DNA from 2 places in the Pseudoalteromonas sp. SR44-5 genome. Region 2 is predicted to be linked to the other one. Evidence: predicted binding sites of a transcription regulator. Region 2 holds the regulator's gene; the other holds the start of a gene.

Region 1 (5,843 bases), on a different contig from region 2:
TGAGTAACGAAATACCTTCAGCGACAATATCATATACTTTCCAGCTACCATCTTTGCCTTGGCGAAGCTTAAAGTGTAAGTCAATCGTTGGCGCATTATCTGCAATAATTTGCGTCTTAACCGTGGCAAACTCGCTCTCTGCAGCATCGTTACTTTCTTCGAATTTTATTTCTTGCCCGGTATATTTCATTAATGCACTAGCATAGGTAGTGGTTAAGTAATGCTCCACTGCACTTATAAATGCAGTCGCTTGTTGGCGATCGATACCTTTAATGTGCTTACCTAATAATTTATAGGAAACAAATTTAACATCTATATTAGGCATTAAATACTGATCAACAATGTGTGCCATGTCACTTTTGCTCGCTGTGCCTTGGCTGTTTATTTTGCCAATTTCACTAAACAGCTGATCGCCTACCTGAGTTAATAACTGATTAGGTGACTGTTGTGTTTGCGCAAACAAGGAAGCACTAAAAACTAGCGCGATTAATAATAAATAACGACCAAGTGAAGTCATTGTTGATAAGTCCTAAGTAAATCTTGTAGCGTAATTTACGCTGTTCATAAGAGATTAAAAAGCCTCAAAATAGCACCTTATTAGTGCCAACACGGCATCAATTGATTTAATCTTTTTATTTCATATTGTTAGCTAAGCTCATGTAATAACACACAGAGTCTGTGAATTTATGCCACTTGAATTAGCCTCCCCCACGCCCTTATTTTGTAAATAACGTTTTCATCTAAAGAGCTTTACCATGTTATTTAAAACATTAACTGTATTGATTTTATTATCTATTTCCATGTTCAGCAGACTATCTTATGGCGCGCCCTATACACTTTCCCCTCATGGCTATGCCATTGATTACATTCAGGGGGAAGGTGATGTTAAAGGTTTAAAACTGGCATACCAATACCATGCTCCGGCACTACAATCATTAATTGAAAATACCCATATTTACTTAGAATCAAGTATTAATATTTGGGAATACGGCGCAGATAATAGCCATCAGACAAATGTTGTCCTTGCAATATCCCCGGTATTTCAACATCTGATCAGCTCAGTGCGCGGTATTCCTTTGTATTTCGAAGCCGGCATAGGGGTTTCATTAGTCAATGACACTCACTTCGCCGGCAAAAATGTGAGTACCCACTACCAGTTTGAAGACCGACTAGGCTTTGTTGCTGATTTTGGAAAAACCAAAGCTGCGGTGCGTTATTTACACTATTCAAATGCAGGGTTTAAAAGACCAAACCCAGGTCTTGATTTTATTTCGCTGTCGTTTTCTAGACGTTTTTAACCCTAGAAATCTTTGCTACACTAAGTACTTATAAATGACTCGTTAGAGATCACCATGCAAATTTGGCATATACTCATCATCATCTTAGTGTTGGCAATCATTATCGGTAATATTTTGCTGATCAAACACTCAGCAAAAATGGATTTTAAAAAACCAACCGATGAAGATGAACTCAAATCAGAGCAACAAAAAAAGCCCTAACTAAGTTTTGTTAGGGCTTTACATCGTAGGAGATGTTCTTTACTGCAGCTCCTCACGCAGCTCTTTGGTTGCTTTAACCATATTATCAAGAGCTTGTCGCGTTTCTTGCCAACCACGGGTTTTCAAACCACAGTCCGGGTTTACCCATAAACGCGCAACCGGTATTTTTCGTGCGGCTTTATGGATCAACGTTTTCATCCATGCAATATCCGGTACATTCGGAGTGTGAATATCATATACACCTGGACCAATATCATTTGGATAATCAAAATTCTCAAATGCTTCAAGTAGTTCCATGTTAGAACGTGAGGTTTCAATGGTGATCACATCGGCATCCATATCTGCAATCGCGGCAATAATACCGTTAAATTCGGCGTAACACATGTGAGTATGAATTTGTGTTTCATCTTTCACACCGCTTGCTGAGACCCTAAATGCATACGCTGCCCATTCTAAATATGCTTGCCATTGGCTACATTTAAGCGGCATACCTTCACGAAATGCAGGTTCATCAATTTGAATAATATCAATACCGGCATTTTGTAAATCGACCACTTCATCACGTAACGCAAGTGCAATTTGATTAGCGATGGTGGGTTTGTCTAAATCATCACGAATGAATGACCAAAACAGAATAGTTACAGGACCTGTTAGCATGCCTTTCATTTTCTTACTCGTCAGCGACTGTGCGTATTTTGTCCACTGAACCGTCATCGCTTTTTCACGTGATATATCCCCCCAAATTACAGGTGGTTTCACGCATCGCGAGCCGTAGCTTTGCACCCAACCAAACTGGGTAAAAGCAAAGCCTTCTAATAGTTCAGCAAAGTATTCAACCATGTCATTACGCTCCGCTTCGCCGTGCACTAACACATCTAAATCAAGCGCCTCTTGCTCTTCAACAGCGTAGCGAATTTCTGCTTTAATTTGCCTTTGATAATCATCCGCAGATAATTCACCGGCTTTATAATCACGGCGTGCTTGACGAATTACTTGAGTTTGTGGAAATGATCCTATCGTGGTGGTCGGCAGTAGCGGTAAATTAAGTGCTGCATGTTGTTTTTCAATACGTTGAGCAAATGCATGATTACGCTTACCGTCTTTTGCGGTGAGTGCAGTTACACGCTGTTGTACAGCTGTATTATTTACACGAGTAGAGGTTAAGCGTGCTTTAATAGGTGCTGAATAAGCAACGAGCTCACTGATATCATTGCTTTCAAGCGCGGCTTTTAATAATGACAGCTCTTGGCCTTTTTGTTTTGCAAATGCAAGCCATGAACAAAGTTCATCATCGAGCTTTTCTTCTTGCTCTAAATCAACCGGTGTATGCAGTAAAGAACAAGATGGGGCAAGCCATAGATTATCACCGCGCTTTAGCGCAATGTCTTTTATGCTATTAAATACAGCCTCTAAATCAGTACGCCAAATATTACGGCCATTTACTACGCCTAATGATAAAACTTGATCTGTACTTAATAATATATCTAGTTTTGCAACATCAACATTTGTTGCAACACAATCAAAATGTACGCCATCAACAGGGTAACCTGCAATATCATCAAAGTAGGCAGTGACTGAGTCAAAATAACTAGCAAGTAACAACTTCACGCCTTGACCTGCAAGTGCACGAAAGCTTGTTTTTAATGCCTCTTGATAATCTTCAGTCAGCTCTAAACCTAATATAGGCTCATCAACCTGTACCCATTCAATCCCTTGCTGCGCTAATTTAGCGAACACGTGTTGATAAACAGCTAATAGTTTTTCAAGTAAGCTAAGTTTATCAAACTCCTCACCTGCACATTTTGCTAAGTAAAGATAAGTGACTGGGCCGACCAATACTACTTTTGCATTGTGCCCCAATGCTTGTGCTTGAGTAACTTGCTCGAATAACTCAGTGCAAGTTAGTTGAAACTGCTGATCATGAGTTAGCTCTGGAACTATGTAATGATAATTAGTATTAAACCACTTTGTCATTTCGCTTGCTGCACATGAACAACCGCTTGGTGCACGACCACGCCCAATACGAAATAATGTATCAAGATCAATGCTACCATCCGCTTTTTGATGACGCTTGGGCACTGCGCCAATCAATAAAGAGGTAGATAACACATGGTCATACCAAGCAAAGTCACCTACCGGTAATAAATCAATCCCAGCATCTGCTTGAAGAGCCCAATTTTCTGCCCGGATCGTCTTACCTTGATCAAGCAACTGCTCTTGGCTGATTTTACCAGCCCAGTATGATTCTACTGCAAATTTTAGTTCACGCTTTCTACCTATGCGAGGAAAACCTAAGTTATGTAATTGTGCCATGTTGAAATTCCCTTCCAGCTGTTTAGATAGCTAAACCATAAACCTATACCTGACATCAAACAATTGATGCTTCCTCAGTTTCAACTTGAGGTAAATTCATGGAAATGATTTTTTGCAAACTCAAAAAACACAATGACATCGCTGTCAAATATGGTGCTATAGTAGATTTGTAAATTTCACGTAAAAAAACGTGATTTATAGCCATCTAGACGTTGAAGCATCTTAATTTAAGGCGTATTATGGATGTAATCTGAGTTAAACTCACCTTTACCATGAGAATTATTAAAGATGATTGATGTAAAACACTTAAAGACCATCGCAACCTTGAAAGAAACCGGTTCTTTGGTAAATACTGCGCGCGAATTATTTTTGACTCAATCCGCTTTATCTCATCAAATCAAAGATTTAGAAAACAAGCTTGATTGCCAACTATTTGAACGTAAAACTCAACCGGTGCGCTTTACCCCACAAGGTATGCTATTACTTGAACTTGCCAGCGAAGTACTCCCGCGTGTTGAAGCAACCAAATGCCGTTTAAAAGAAAGTCTTAATCAACCAATTTCACAATTACGACTCAGTGTTGAATGCCATGCTTGTTTTCATTGGTTATTACCAACAATTAAAGAATTCAATAACTTTTGGCCTGATATCAAAGTTGATTATGAGCGCGGCTTTAGTTATGACGCTATTCCTGAGCTGCTCAGTGATGAATTAGATTTAGTACTCACTTCAGACATTCGTGAACCAGATAAACTTGAATACGCACATTTATTTGATTTTAAGCTTAAATTAATTGTTGCCCCAGATCATGAACTAGCGAAAAAAGCCTATGTAACGGCGCTTGATTTGAAAAACGAGACGATTATTTCATACCCTATTCCACGAGAGCGTCAGGATATCTTCAAACATTTTATTCAAAATGCACGTTTTGATGGCACCTTGAAAACCGTAGATCAGGGCTTGCTCATTTTTCAGCTTGTCAGTGCCGGAATGGGGGTTGCAGCATTACCGGATTGGTTAGTAACACCATATGAAAGCCAAGGACTCATTAAGTCGATTCCATTAGGCGCGCTGGGATTAACCCGTCCAATGTATTTAGCCATGAAAAAGAATATGAAAGATAACCCAGTGTATCGCCACTTTTTAAATACCTGTAAGTTAAATAACGGTCGATAAAATAGGTTTAACCCAGTAGCATACAGAAAACCCCTTTATGTGTGCTACTGTGATGTTTGAACTGAAAAAAATCCTCGGTGCAATGCTAATGCCATTGCCTCTGTTTGCTCTACTGTGCTTTGTTTGCTTATTAATCGCACTGCGTACCAAGAAAGTCAGCATATTTATTGGTTTAATCGCAATTACCAGTTTATTGCTGATCAGTACCCCTTTTATTGGTCAAAAAATAATTGCTCCAAATTCACAGTTAAAGTATGTTTTTGATACAAATAAACAGCCGATACTCGATAAAATAGTGGTACTTGGTTGTGATATAAATCCTAACCCAAAACTTAACGCCAATAGCCAACTTGGTAATTGTGCTAAAAGCCGCCTAATCGAAGGTATGCGCTTAGCATATGTGTACCCACAAGCTCAACTTATTGTTTCAGGTGGCGGTTACAATAAAGTGACCAACAGTAGTTTGATGCAACAAACCGCGATAAGTTTAGGTATTGATGCGCAGCGTATTAAACAAAATCCTACGGCTATGGATACCGCCGATGAAGCACGGCTTTTAGCACCTGCTCTAGTTGATTTTAAAGTTGCACTGGTAACTTCGGCAAGTCACATGGCACGAGCAAAAGATCTATTTAATAGCCAAGGCGTTGATGTTATTCCAGCCGCCACTGACTTTCATGACTTTAGCGAATGGCCTACCCATAAACAGTATATTCCAAGTGCTGATGTGCTATTAGCGGTGACCCGTGATTGGCATGAAAGAATAGGCATGTTTTTGATAAGTGTGCGCCGCTGGATTGATCCAGAAGCGCTTTAAGGTCTAACTCACTTAAAGTGAATTAGCTGGCAACTCAA
Region 2 (13,736 bases):
GTTAATATGGGTTAATGGGCTAAAATCAAGTCCAATTCCAAATTCCGCAACCAGTTATTTTGTTACGCTTTAGTTTGTTTTTATCACTTTCGGCTAAACGTTTGGTTTTATAAGGACCTAAACGCACTTTATACCAGACACCGTTAGTGCCAGTTGTTTCACGAATTTCGGCGATTAATCCGGCAAATGCAATTTTAGCTTTTAAGGTTTCTGCTTGGCCATGGGTTCTGAACGAACCGCATTGCATTACATAAGGGCCTTTTTGTTCAAGCTCTCTTACTTCAACTTGAATTTCATGCTCTTTGATTTCTTTTATGAATTCAGGAGGGCGTGGTTTAGGCAACTCTTGTTGCACTTTTGCAGGTGTTGGGTTTGCTTGTTGTTCAACCAGCTTTGGATCTGCATTGGTTTTGACATACCATAAACCAAAACTAAAACCGCCAACAAGTAGTACGGTAACCAGTACTAATAATACGGGGAATGGTTTTTTCGGTGGCGCTGTTTTTTTGCTATTACGGTTGCCCGGTTTTTTATTAATAAAATCGTGTTGTGCCATGGTGGTATTGGGCTTCTAACCTTAAATCATATCTATTGGATCTACATCTAAGCTCCATCGCACCTTTTGCGCTAATTTACTGGTACTTAAGTAGTCTACCATTTGCGCGAGATATTGGTGTAATAGAGGGCGTTCGAGCGCTTGAATATGCAATTGAAAGCGATATTTCCCCGCAATTCGCTCGAGCGGTGCAGGGATCGGACCTAGCAATTGTATACCAGTTAGACCTTGGACTGGAACTAAATCTGTTAAAAAATCGACCACTTGCTTTATGTTGTGACCTTCAGCGCGGACAATCGCCATATTAGTTATTGGTGGTAGCTGTGCGTCATCGCGCTCTTGCAGTGCAAAACGGGCGAAATCTTGATAACCATTATTGACTAAATCTTGTAATAAAGGATGTTCGGGAAAGTGAGTTTGCAATAATACATGACCTGGTTCGCCACTGCGCCCAGCACGGCCAGCCACCTGAGTAACCAATTGTGCTAAATGCTCTGTGGCGCGAAAGTCGCACGAGTACAAGCCGCCGTCGACATCAAGGATCAATACTAAGCTCACATCAGCAAAGTGATGACCTTTGGCAAGCATTTGGGTGCCAACTAAAATCCTTGCACCGCCTTGGTTTATATCGTCTAGGGCTTTTTCTAAACTGCCTTTACGACGCGTTGAGTCGCGATCAATCCGGCTAATCGGGGTATCAGGAAACTCGGTTGTTAAAAACTCTTCTATTTGTTCGGTGCCTTTGCCGTTAGGAAATATTTGTGTACTACCACAGTCTGGACACTGATGCGGCACGCGTTCTTGCTCACCGCAGTGATGGCAAATCATCTGGCCGATGGCTTTGTGAAAAGTCGCACTAGTGCTGCAACGTGTGCACTCACTTAACCAACCACATTCATGGCAAATCAGGGTAGGCGAAAAACCGCGACGGTTTAGAAATACCATCACTTGTTTGCCTCGTTTTAAATGCTGACGCATAGTGGCAAGACTGGCATGGGCTATACCAGCTTGATCCGGCTGGCCTTTCATATCAATCAGCTGAAATTTATTGTCGGTACTGGTTTGCGCACGTTGCGTTAGGCTCAGCAGTTGGTATTTATTATGAATTGCCTTATGCAAGGTTTCGAGCGCCGGGGTTGCTGAGCCTAAGATCAGCGGTATTTTATGTTGAAAAGCGCGGTATGCGGCTAAATCACGGGCATGGTAACGTAAGGTATCTTGTTGTTTAAATGAACCGTCATGTTCTTCATCAACAATGATCATACCAAGCTTTAAAAATGGTAAAAAGATACTCGAACGTGTACCAATCACAATTGCGCAACTGGCTTTTTCACAAAAGCGCCAAGTTTGTAAGCGTTCGTTATCGGTCAGTGCTGAATGCCACAGCATAATCGGCGTATCAGGAAAGCGACGACGAAATCGATTAACCGTTTGTGGCGTAAGGCCAATTTCAGGCACTAGTACGAGTGCTTGTTCACCGCGTTTTAAAACCTCTTCAAGGCATTGTAAGTAAACCTCGGTTTTACCACTGCCAGTAACACCTTCTAGTAAAAAGCTATTGAAACCGACCGCTTGATTAATGGTGGTACAGGCTACTGCTTGCTCTTTATTTAGAGTCGGCTTAGTGCCTACGGTGGGAAGTTGTTGTTGCCATTGGTTGTCGTGTTCAATCGTTTGGCTGATCAGCTCTTTGTTAAGTAAGCTGTCGATAGTTTTTTTACTAAACCCCAGCGCTTTTAATTCTGTAAGTGATGATTTACCCGAATCTGCCAGTTGTTTGAGTAAGCTTAGTTGGCTCTTTGCTTTTAAAGACGGTAATTTAGCGCCTTTTGCAGTTAGTGCCACCATACTAATACTGCTTTTATCTGGGCACAGTCCTTGACGCAGCGCGCCAGGCAGGGCGATATGAATTGTTTCACCTAGTGGGTAGCAATAATAGCGCGCAGTAAAACGCAATAATTCGATATGTCGCTCTGATAAAACGGCTTCATCATCAATCACTTCAAGCACTGCTTTAAGTTTATTAACCGGCACATCGGTGTTGGTTTTTAGCGCCAGTACGACCGCAACTTTGCGCTGATTACCAAATGGCACCCATACCCGCGCACCGACTTTAGGCATCACCGATAAACCATCGAGTTGCTCTGGAATGCGATAATCAAAGGTGCGATGCAACGGTACTTTTATAGCAACTTCAACAAAACTCATAACAACCCAAACAAGAACGAATAAGGGAGTTAATGTACTAAAATTATGGCTGAAAACCTACCTGCAAATACCTTCTTTAAAACTTTTGTTCATTTTATTAGCAAAAACGACATTTAAAGCTTGTAGCAAGTGGGGTTGTTGCTTAGAATACGCGTCCTAAATAATTTGTTTTAACGACGTATGGTGCCAGACTCCGGGTTTGGAGAGCGATGCGGCCTTAACTAGAGGTTTCTATGAAAGAAGGTATTCACCCTAAGTACGAAGTAATTTCAGCATCATGTTCATGTGGAAATAAATTCGAAACTCGTTCTACTCTGTGTAAAGACATTCACTTAGACGTATGTTCTGCGTGTCACCCGTTTTACACTGGTAAGCAAAAAGTTTTAGACACAGGTGGCCGTGTTGATCGCTTTAACAAGCGTTTCGGTTCACTTAGCAGCAAGTAATTCTTGTTGTTTTGTCGGAAAAAGCACCTTAGGGTGCTTTTTTTTATGCCTGCTATTTATTAAAAACACCGCCTTTTAGTCTTTATTTCTTGCTCTAGTGCTCCAGCTTTACGCATTCATTATGTTGTGACTATTTCCCACTTTTATATCCAGTATAGCGAGTAAATAACAGACAAATAGTGATTTGTTGACTATATTGTCATTCTCGTTAAAGCGATAAATTAAACGTTTTTGTCGGTAAAGTTAGGTCTTTTGCGGTTAAATGTTGTTAACGTCTTACTTTGATGGTTTTTAGTCATAGGTCATTATTTTTGCTTTAAAGCGTTGCATAATGAGCATTTTAAGATGGGTTTTTTGATGCTTTGTGGCGTTTTTATAGCCGAAAATTGAAGCTTTTTTGCAAAAAATGCTGACAAAACGCATAAAATTAACGGATATAGCATATAACAGGATAGACCTGATATTGCTTGAATTTAATTATAATATAGGTATCGTTCCCTATAAGATATAAGAACTGCTTACTCTCACTTTCAACTTAACTTACTTGCAGGATAAAATCGCGTTATGTCAGACTTTCGTGAACAAGCTTTACATTACCATTCGCACCCCGTTCCAGGAAAAATTAGCGTTGAGCTTACAAAGCCAGCTGAAACCGTACAGGATCTTGCACTCGCATACAGCCCCGGTGTTGCAGAACCGGTACGTGAAATAGCTGCTGATCCCGCTAATGCCTACAAATACACCGGTAAAGGCAATATGGTTGCGGTTATTACTAACGGCACCGCTATTTTAGGTTTAGGTAACTTAGGTCCATTGGCTTCAAAACCGGTTATGGAAGGTAAAGCGTTATTATTTAAACGCTTTGCGGGTCTAGATTCGATAGATATTGAGGTGAAACACAATACCACCGAAGATTTCATCAATACAGTTGCTAACATCGCTGATACGTTTGGCGGTATTAACTTAGAAGACATTAAAGCGCCAGAGTGTTTTGAAATAGAAAAAGCATTGATCGAGCGTTGTAGCATTCCAGTGTTCCACGACGATCAACACGGTACCGCGATTGTAACGGCTGCTGGTATGATCAACGCACTTGAAGTACAAGGCAAAGAAATCGAAGATGCGATTATCGTTTGTTTAGGAGCCGGTGCCGCAGCGGTTGCGTGTATGGAGCTACTGATCAAGTGTGGTGCATTGCGTGAACATATTTACATGTTAGATCGTAAAGGCGTTATTCATACTCGTCGTGATGATTTAAACGAGTACAAACAGTTATTCGCTAACAATACAGATAAGCGCACACTGCAAGATGTTATTGCTGATGCCGATGTATTTGTTGGTGTATCTGGCCCGAATTTACTTTCTCCTGACGATCTTAAGTTAATGGCTGATCGACCTGTAGTGTTTGCCTGTTCAAACCCAGATCCAGAAATCTCACCAGTGCTTGCTCATGGTGCTCGCGATGATTTAATCATGGCAACGGGTCGTTCAGATTATCCAAACCAAGTTAACAACGTGCTGTGTTTCCCATTTATTTTCCGTGGTGCGCTAGATGTGCGTGCAAGCAAAATTAATGATGAAATGAAAATTGCTGCGGTTGACGCTATTCGTAGCATTGCTAAAGAACCAGTACCAGCGGAAGTATTAAAAGCGGCGGGTGTTGAGACACTTGAATTTGGTGCGCAGTATATTATTCCAAAACCGATGGATCCGCGTCTATTACCGCGCATTGCCAAAGCAGTAGCGCAAGCGGCAATTGATTCTGGTGTTGCACAAATTGATATGCCGGAAAACTACATGGAGTAGCTGCTTCGCTGCAATTGGTAATGGCACAATAATAAAAACCTCAGCAACTTACGTTACTGAGGTTTTTTTGTAGCCAATTCCTGAAGCAGGAATATATACAAATGATAACTTAATCTTCGTTGAGTACAGGTACTTCGAGACCCATCTCAAGCATGATTTTTTTCACTTCTTCAGGCACTTTCTCTGGATTATCTTTACGTAAATCTTCATCGTTTGGCAGTGGTTGGCCAGTAAATGCGTGTAAAAATGCTTCACAAAGTAATTCGCTATTTGTTGCATGGCGAAGATTATTAATTTGACGACGAGTGCGCTCATCAGTCAAAACTTTTAATACATTTAGCGGGATCGAAACGGTGATCTTTTTAACTTGTTCTGATTTTTTCCCGTGTTCTGCGTATGGGTGAATATATTCACCATTCCATTTAGCCATAGGATGTATCGTTGCCTCAGGTTGTTAATTGTTTGCGCGACCTTTTGCAGCGCAAAGATGGCGAAATTCTATCGTGTTAAAAAAGATAGTCAAATACTTGTTTTTTAGCCATCTAGCAGCTTAAATGTTTTTACTTCTAATCTTGCGGCTAAAACCGCATAAATGCTTTGACTTATTAAATTTGATCCTCTAACCTTTTAGACGTCTAAACATCCATTTAATTTTAGGTGACGGTATGAGTCAAAAGAATAAAGCAACCATTGCAGTACGCAATGGTATTGATGCAGATAAACATCACGGCGCGGTTGTGCCTCCCATTCATTTATCGACCACCTACTCATTTGCTGATTTTGATAAAAAGCGCCAATATGATTATGGCCGTAGCGGCAACCCAAACCGTGATTTACTCGCTGAAACGCTCGCTAAGCTTGAAGGTGGCGCTAAGGGGATTATCACTGCAACGGGCATGGCTGCGGTGCATTTAGCTACTCAGCTGCTAAACAGTGACGATACCTTAGTGATCCCACATGATTGCTATGGCGGTAGTTACCGCTTATTCACCTCACTTGAAAAGCGTGGCTTATTAAAGTTAGTGGTTTTAGATTTAACTAAATCTGAAAATCATCAAAAAATTCTTGAGATAAAACCAAAGCTAATTTGGATTGAAACACCGAGTAATCCTATCTTACGGTTAACCGATATTAAAGCGATCACCACGATTGCTAAGCAGTGCGGTGCGTTGGTTGGTGCCGATAACACATTTTTATCACCTGCTTTGCAAAACCCAATTGAGTTTGGTGTTGATATTGTGGTGCATTCGACCACTAAATATATTAACGGTCACTCAGATGTTGTTGGTGGTGCGGTGATCGCCGCTACCCAAGAGTTGGGTGATGAGCTTGCTTGGTGGGCTAATAACATTGGCATTACCGGTGCCCCGTTTGATAGCTACTTAACGTTACGTGGTTTACGTACTTTGAATGTTCGTTTACGTCAGCATCAAGAAAATGCCTTTATTATTGCCCAATATCTAGAAAACTCCCCTTATGTAAGCCAAGTATATTACCCTGGATTAGTATCTCATCCACAGCATGAACTCGCTAAACAGCAGCAACGTGGTTTTGGTGGCATGGTAAGCTTTGATATCAAAGGTGATATTAATGATGCTGCAGAATTTTTGACCAGCTTAGAAGAATTTAGCTTAGCTGAGTCATTAGGTGGGGTTGAGAGTTTGATTTGTCACCCTGCAACTATGACCCACGCAGGTATGGAGGCAACTGCTCGTCTTGCTGCGGGAGTAGGTGATACCCTGATCCGTATTTCGGTGGGCATTGAAGATGTAAAAGATTTAATCGCTGACTTAGATCGTGTATTCAATAAAGTGAAACCAGGTCAAGCTCAGCACGGCGTAAAAGTAATTGCTTCCTCTGTTCAACAACAAGATGATGAGCAATCAAACTCATTTAAACTGACTCCTGCACATACGGCTTTGTGGTAATAAAAAATGGTAAATATAGTTCATAAATTTGGTGGTTCTAGCCTTAGTTCTGCAGAGCGTTATCAGGCCGTAGCAAATATTATTCTAGCCCATACGGAAGCCGGTGATTGTGTGGTGGTATCCGCAGCCGGTAAAACTACCAATACGTTAGTTACGCTATGGCAGAGTTACCAGCAAGGTGATCAACAGGCAGTGAGTGATATATTATTGCAGCTTGATAATCATCAACGTACTTTGATCGAGCAGTTATTGAGTCCAGCAGCGCGACATACGGCATTAAACGTATTAGAACAGGAGCTAGCCTTAATTGCACAGCAAACTCAACAGCAAAGCTTACAGGAAGCCGCATTGCTTGCTCACGGTGAAGTTTGGTCGGCACGATTATTGGCTAGCTATTTAAAACAGTTAAATGTTGCAGCTCAAGATGTTGATGCTCGTCAATTGTTTACCCTTAATGATGGGCAATTATTACATCAAAAAAATCAACAAGCCTGTGCCGAGTTAATTTCAGCCAATTGCATTAATATTGTTACTGGTTTTATAGCCGCTGATTGCCAAGCAAATACCGTTACTTTGGGGCGCAATGGCAGTGATTACAGCGCGACTTTGTTAAGCAGTTATTGTCATGCTAGTCAGGTATCAATTTGGACTGATACCCAAGGGGTGTTTAGTACCGACCCTCGTAAAGTAAAAAAAGCGATTAAGTATTCTAAAGTATGTCGTGGCCAAGCAAACTTACTGGCGCGTTTGGGCAACCCAGTGTTACATGCTAAAACTCTCTCGCCATTAAAAAATACTGATATCAAGTTAGTCGTTCGCAGTAGTTACGACAGCGAAGCTAGCGCGACAGAAATTGTCAAAGAAGGTTACAGCAAAGCTAAGCGTTTTATCACTACCTTAGAAAATATTGATTTACTGCGCATTGATCAGTTGCGTGGCGGTGAAATTGGCGAATTAAGTCAGCTTATTCAACACAGCTTGCATCATTTTATTAAAAACGGCGATACCTACTTACTAGTGCCGGCAGCAGCGACTCATCAGGTGGTGAGTCATTTGCAAGGGCGCGCTAATATTATTGAGTCGAACTTACATGGTTGCGCTGTTGTGGCGCCACGAAATGATGTAGCGCAATTATTTGAACAAGCAACGCAAGTGCTTAGTGAGCAAAGTTTAGTGCCGCGCTTTAGCCATCAAGACGCAGACTACATATTACTACTAACGGATCAATCTATTGATAGTGATGTGTTGACCTTATTGCATGATAAGTTGATTAACAAAGGCCAAGAGCTTGCCATTATTGTTGCTGGCCTTGGTAATGTTGGTGAAGTATTTATTGAGCAACTAAGTCAGCAGCTTAATCGTTTGCAGCAACACTTCAGCGTTAAGCTGGTTGGTTTATTACGCTCGCGCTCTATGTTGTTCAGCCCAAGTGGTATCGTGCTTGAGCAATGGCAGTCACAGTGGCAAAACGAAGCAATAGATTACCAAGAAGCTGATTTACTGACACGTATCAGCGAACTCGATTACGAACACAAAGTGCTGATTGATATTACTGCTAGTGAAGCGTTTAGTAAGCTTTACCCGGCGTTTGTAAATTTAGATTGTCACCTGATCAGTGCTAATAAATATGCGGGCACTGCAAATAATGACTGGTATCAAAATTTACGCCGTAATTTAGCTGAACGTAACTTATTATGGCGTTATAACACCAGTGTTGGTGCGGGTTTACCAATTAATTTTGCGTTAGCTGATTTACAAAACAGTGGCGACAGTATTACCCATATTGAAGGCGTGTTCTCAGGCACTTTATCGTGGTTGTGTAGCAGTTATGATGGCAGTGTGGCGTTTTCCGATTTAGTGTTGCAAGCGCAAAAAATGGGTTACACCGAGCCTGATCCACGGGAAGATTTATCTGGGCGTGATATGCAGCGTAAGCTATTAATTTTAGGGCGTGAATTAGGGCTCACCTTAGAGCTTGATGAGATTGGCTTAACACCGTTGATGCCAGAGCAACTAGCGCAAGGTGATTGGCAGTCTTTTTTAGCTAATAAGCAGTTGCTTGATGACTTTATTGCTGAAAAAGCGCAGTTAGCTGGCAAAGAAAACAAAGTACTGCGTTATACCGGTGCGTTAACAATTGCTGATGGCAAAGTAACCGCTAAAGTCGGTTTGGCTTATGCAACACAGGGTGATGCCTTAGCTAACTTAACTCCAGGTGATAATATCTTTGTTATCAACAGTCAGTGGTATAGCGATAATGCGTTGGTGATCCAAGGTCCTGGTGCAGGCAAAGAAGTTACCGCAGCAGGCGTGCATTCTGATTTATATTGGTTAATACAAAACTTAAAATGAGCTCTGAGTTTGTAAAATAAAAAAAGCGCCGATTGGCGCTTTTTTTATGTAGCAGCGATTTTATATCGCGATAGAGTAATATTAAAACAGCTCTTCTTCTGTTTTAGTTTCTTCTTCAAAAACGTTTTCTACATGCTGCATCACATACTTAGTGGGCGAGGTGCCTTTTTCAAAGTATTCAAAGCGACTAGTGTAATCGTTCTTTTGACTCAAGAGTCCCGTTGCTAAATCGATTCGTACCGACACTAATCCTTCAGGTGGCTCGATTGGTGCTTCTGGCTTATCTTTGAGTGCTACTCGCATAAAGTCAATCCATGCTGGTTGAGCTGTTTTAGCACCAGATTCTGCACCAGAGATCTGGGTATTATCCATGTTGTTATTATACGTCGAGCGACCAAGCGGGTTACCTGGATTATCAAATCCAACCCAGACCGAGGTCATAACATTACGGTTAAAGCCGCTAAACCAAGTATCGACAGAGTCATTAGTAGTACCCGTTTTACCGGAAAGATCGCGACGATCTAAGGCCTGAGCACGCCAGCCTGTGCCACTCCAACCCGTTTTATGAGCCCAACTACCGCCTCCCCAAATTGCGCTATTCATCGCATCGGCTATCAAAAACGCGTTTTGTTTAGATATGATGCGCGGTGCACAATGATTTGCAGCTTGGCTGGTATTTAACTCAGAAGTAGACTCAAATTGAGTCGTTGTTAGCGGAGGAGTAACGGGATCACACGCTAATAGTGGTTCTGTTTTAAATAACACATTACCTGCAGAGTCTTGAATCTCATTAATGAAATAAGGGGTGATCAAATGACCGCCATTGGCAAATGTGCTCATGCCACGGGCAAGCTCTAAAGGAGTAATTGACGCACTACCTAAAGCTAGCGATTCACTGCGATTGATATCATTATTTTGAAAGCCAAATTTTAATAGGTGATCAGCTGTGCGCTGCAAGCCTACCCCGCGCAGTAAGCGCACCGAAATAACGTTTTTCGATTGTGCTAAAGCACGACGAATACGGATTGGGCCGTTATATACCGCAGGGCTGTTTTTTGGTCGCCATGCAACCCCTAGGCTTTTGTCCCATTGATTGATTGGCGCATCATTTAAAATAGACGCTAAGGTATAACCATTATTCAGCGCCGCCGAATAAATAAACGGCTTAATGTTAGAACCTACCTGACGTTTTGCTTGCACGGCTCGGTTATATTGGCTTTGTTCAAAGCTATAGCCACCAACAATCGCTTTAATGCGACCATCATTCGGATCCAGCGATACTAATGCACTTGACGCTTCAGGCAATTGGCTGAGTAGATAACTACCATCGTCATTTTTACGTAGCCAAATTTGCTCCCCTGGATTGAGTATGTCGGTAGCGGTTTTTGGAGGAAAACCTTGACGGTAACGGGTAATGTATTTGCGTGCCCATTTGAGATTATCCCAGTCTAGAGTGGCTTGCTCACCACTTTTTAATAACACTGTTGCCGTTTGATCTGCTACAGACAAAACTGCTGCTGTTAATAACGGGGCAATTTCTTTTACCGGTTTTAGCTTTGCTAAAATTTCACTAGAACTTAGGGCTGGTTGCGTTTCAAAATCCCACAGTTGCTGCTCTGGGCCACGATAGCCATGGCGCATATCGTATGCATGGAGATTATTAACGAGTGCTTTTTGCGCTGCGGCTTGTACGTCAGATTCAACACTGGTGTAAACTTTAAAGCCGGTATTATAGGCTTTTTCGTAGCCATAACGAGCGACCATTTCTGCACGCACCATTTCAGATATATAAGGCGCATATAAGTCTATTTCGGCACCATGAAATTTTGCCGTAATTGGTTCTTGAGAGCTTTGGTTGTAGTCTGCTTGAGAGATATAACCTTCATCGAGCATACGTCTGAGTACCACATTACGGCGTGCCTTGGCGCGAACTGGGTTTCTTATCGGATTTAAAGCTGACGGCGCTTTTGGTAAGCCTGCAATCATTGCCATTTGCGCTAAAGTTAACTCGTTTAGTTGCTTACCATAATAGACTTGTGCAGCGGCTCCGATACCAAAAGCACGATTACCTAACTCTATTTTATTTAGGTATAAAGCGAGTATTTCATCCTTGGTAAGTAAGTTCTCAATGTGTAACGCAATGAAGATCTCTTTTACTTTACGAATATAGGCCTTTTCACGTGTTAAGAAGAAGTTACGAGCTAACTGCATTGTTATAGTACTTGCGCCTTGTTTTTTCTCACCAGTTGAAATTAATACGAGCGCTGAACGTAAAATACCTATAGGATCTATACCTATATGGTCATAAAAACGGTTATCTTCAGTAGCTAAAATAGCATTTATGAGTGGTTGTGGGATCTCTTCTATAGTCACTGGAATGCGACGTTTTTCACCGAACTGGTTGATTAACAAACCATCTTTCGAAAAGACTTGCATAGGAGTTTGTAATTGCACGTCTTTTAAAACTTGCACACTGGGGATATCAGATTTAACGTAATAATAAAGGCTTACTAAGGTAATGAGCCCTAAAAACGCGCAGATGATAAAAAATTGTAAAGTTCGTTTCAATAAAATCACTTATATTTTCCCTAAATGGACTCCCAATTAGAATCGGAGACTGCTAGTATATATTGATTAAAAAATGAATAGTATTTTTTCATATAAAAATTATAACTTGTTTATTCTTAAAACAAAGGCCAAGTTGCGAACATGCTAAGTCAACTATTGAGTAAGTCTTCATCGATGATGGTAGGGATAGATATCGGTTCACATGCTATAAAAGCGGTGTTGCTGAATGAAACGGACAGTGGCTACAGGCTCGAAGCGCTAGCAATTGAGCCAATGCCAAAAGGTACAATGGCTGAGCGCAATATTCAAGATATTGAGGCAATTGGTAATATCATTACTAAGCTAAAGCGTAAGTTACCTAAGTCAATTCGTTCGGCAGCAGTGGCTGTATCGGGACAAACCGTCATTACTAAAGTAATTTTTATGGATGTTACGCTTAGCGATGCAGAGCTTGAGTCGCAAATAGAAATCGAGGCGGACAGCCTTATTCCCTATCCTTTAGATGAAGTTAGCCTAGATTTTGAAAAGCTCAGTACCAACGAAGCCGATCCTTCCAAAATGAATGTGTTGCTTTCAGCTGCGCGTACCGAAAGTGTTGAAGCTCGTGTTGGTGCCTTAGAATCAGCTGGTTTAATAGCAAAAGTAGTTGATGTAGAAAGCTATGCGCTGAGTCGCGCAATGGATGTGTATTATCAGCAATTACCAAGCGATGCATTTAATAAGTGTGTAGCAGTGGTCGATATTGGCGCGGTACTTATGTTGGTAAGTGTGGTACTTGGCGGTGAAACGATTTACACCCGAGACCAAGTATTTGGTGGCGATCAATACACCAACAGCATAGTGGCTTATTACAATAAAAGTTTTGATGAAGCTGAAATAGGCAAAACTACTGGCGATCTTCCGCCTAACTATACGTTTGAAGTATTGGCACCATTTCAAACCTCATTATTACAGCAAGTGCGCCGCGCAGTGCAGATGTTTTTAACTACCAGTGGCAAAGATCAAATCGATTACATTGTGCTTACTGGTGGCACAGCGATGATTGATGGCCTTGATCGATTGCTAATTGAAGAACTAGGTATTCATACCATAGTGGCTGAGCCTTTTGAAAATATGGATATTTCCCACCATGTCGATCGCAATGTGTTACAGCGTCATCGTACTCAATTTGCAATAGCGACAGGTTTGGCATTAAGGAGTTTTTCATCATGCCACATATAAATCTACTGCCGTGGCGCGAACAGCAGCGAAAACAATCGCAGAATAAATTTGTCACTATTTTATTTTTCGTGGTGCTTGGCAGTTTTATCAGTATGTATTTATTGAGTAGCTATTACGGTGGTTTACGAGACGGTCAAAATATTAAAAATAATTACCTTTCAACTGAAATAGGGCAATTAGATCGGCGTATTAGTGAAATTCGTGAGTTAGATAAAAAGAAAGAAAACTTACAGCAACGTATGCGCTTAATTGAAGAGCTGCAAAGTAGTCGTAATTTAGGCACACAAATTATGGATGAAGTTGCCAAAATTGTACCAACGGGTGTTTATCTAACTAAGTTAGAACGCCGTGGTAGTGCAATTCATGTGGTTGGGCGTAGCGAATCAAATAATTATTTGTCAAACATGTTGCGCCAAGTACAAAACTCCTATCTGCTCGAAAAGCCGACAATGCAAGGCATTATTGCAGGGGAGAAATCGTCTCGTTTATTGAGTGATTTTAATATGGAATTTTATGTAAAACCCTTTGATAAGATTGGAGAGGTTAAATAATGAACCTTGATATCAAAGCGTTAACAGAGATTGAATGGAACGAAATTGAGCTTGAAAATATCGGCGATTGGCCAATAGTTGTCAAGGTTATTTGCTGTAC

Evidence for each region. The regulator MetJ, encoded in region 2, represses methionine synthesis genes. The targets are predictions, from matches to a motif close to TAGACGTCTAGACGTCTA.
Region 1: a site for MetJ is predicted at 4,011-4,028, ahead of metE (5-methyltetrahydropteroyltriglutamate--homocysteine S-methyltransferase). Genes of this name have one in related genera too.

Annotation. Positions count from the first base shown of each region.
Region 1 is NZ_JACJDT010000019.1:37,478-43,320, forward strand. It holds gene H5154_RS12040 (phospholipid-binding protein MlaC) at 1-517, opposite strand, end outside; gene H5154_RS12045 (acyloxyacyl hydrolase) at 756-1,298, shown strand; gene H5154_RS12050 (DUF2897 family protein) at 1,353-1,499, shown strand; gene metE (5-methyltetrahydropteroyltriglutamate--homocysteine S-methyltransferase) at 1,539-3,812, opposite strand; gene H5154_RS12060 (LysR family transcriptional regulator) at 4,101-4,988, shown strand; gene H5154_RS12065 (ElyC/SanA/YdcF family protein) at 5,041-5,805, shown strand; gene H5154_RS12070 (Nif3-like dinuclear metal center hexameric protein) at 5,840-5,843, opposite strand, start outside.
Region 2 is NZ_JACJDT010000007.1:75,062-88,797, forward strand. It holds gene H5154_RS05775 (SPOR domain-containing protein) at 26-556, opposite strand; gene priA (primosomal protein N') at 578-2,764, opposite strand; gene rpmE (50S ribosomal protein L31) at 2,998-3,210, shown strand; gene H5154_RS05790 (malic enzyme-like NAD(P)-binding protein) at 3,775-5,016, shown strand; gene metJ (met regulon transcriptional regulator MetJ) at 5,126-5,446, opposite strand; gene metB (cystathionine gamma-synthase) at 5,682-6,944, shown strand; gene metL (bifunctional aspartate kinase/homoserine dehydrogenase II) at 6,951-9,296, shown strand; gene H5154_RS05810 (penicillin-binding protein 1A) at 9,378-11,873, opposite strand; gene H5154_RS05815 (pilus assembly protein PilM) at 12,006-13,085, shown strand; gene H5154_RS05820 (PilN domain-containing protein) at 13,073-13,636, shown strand; gene H5154_RS05825 (type 4a pilus biogenesis protein PilO) at 13,636-13,736, shown strand, end outside.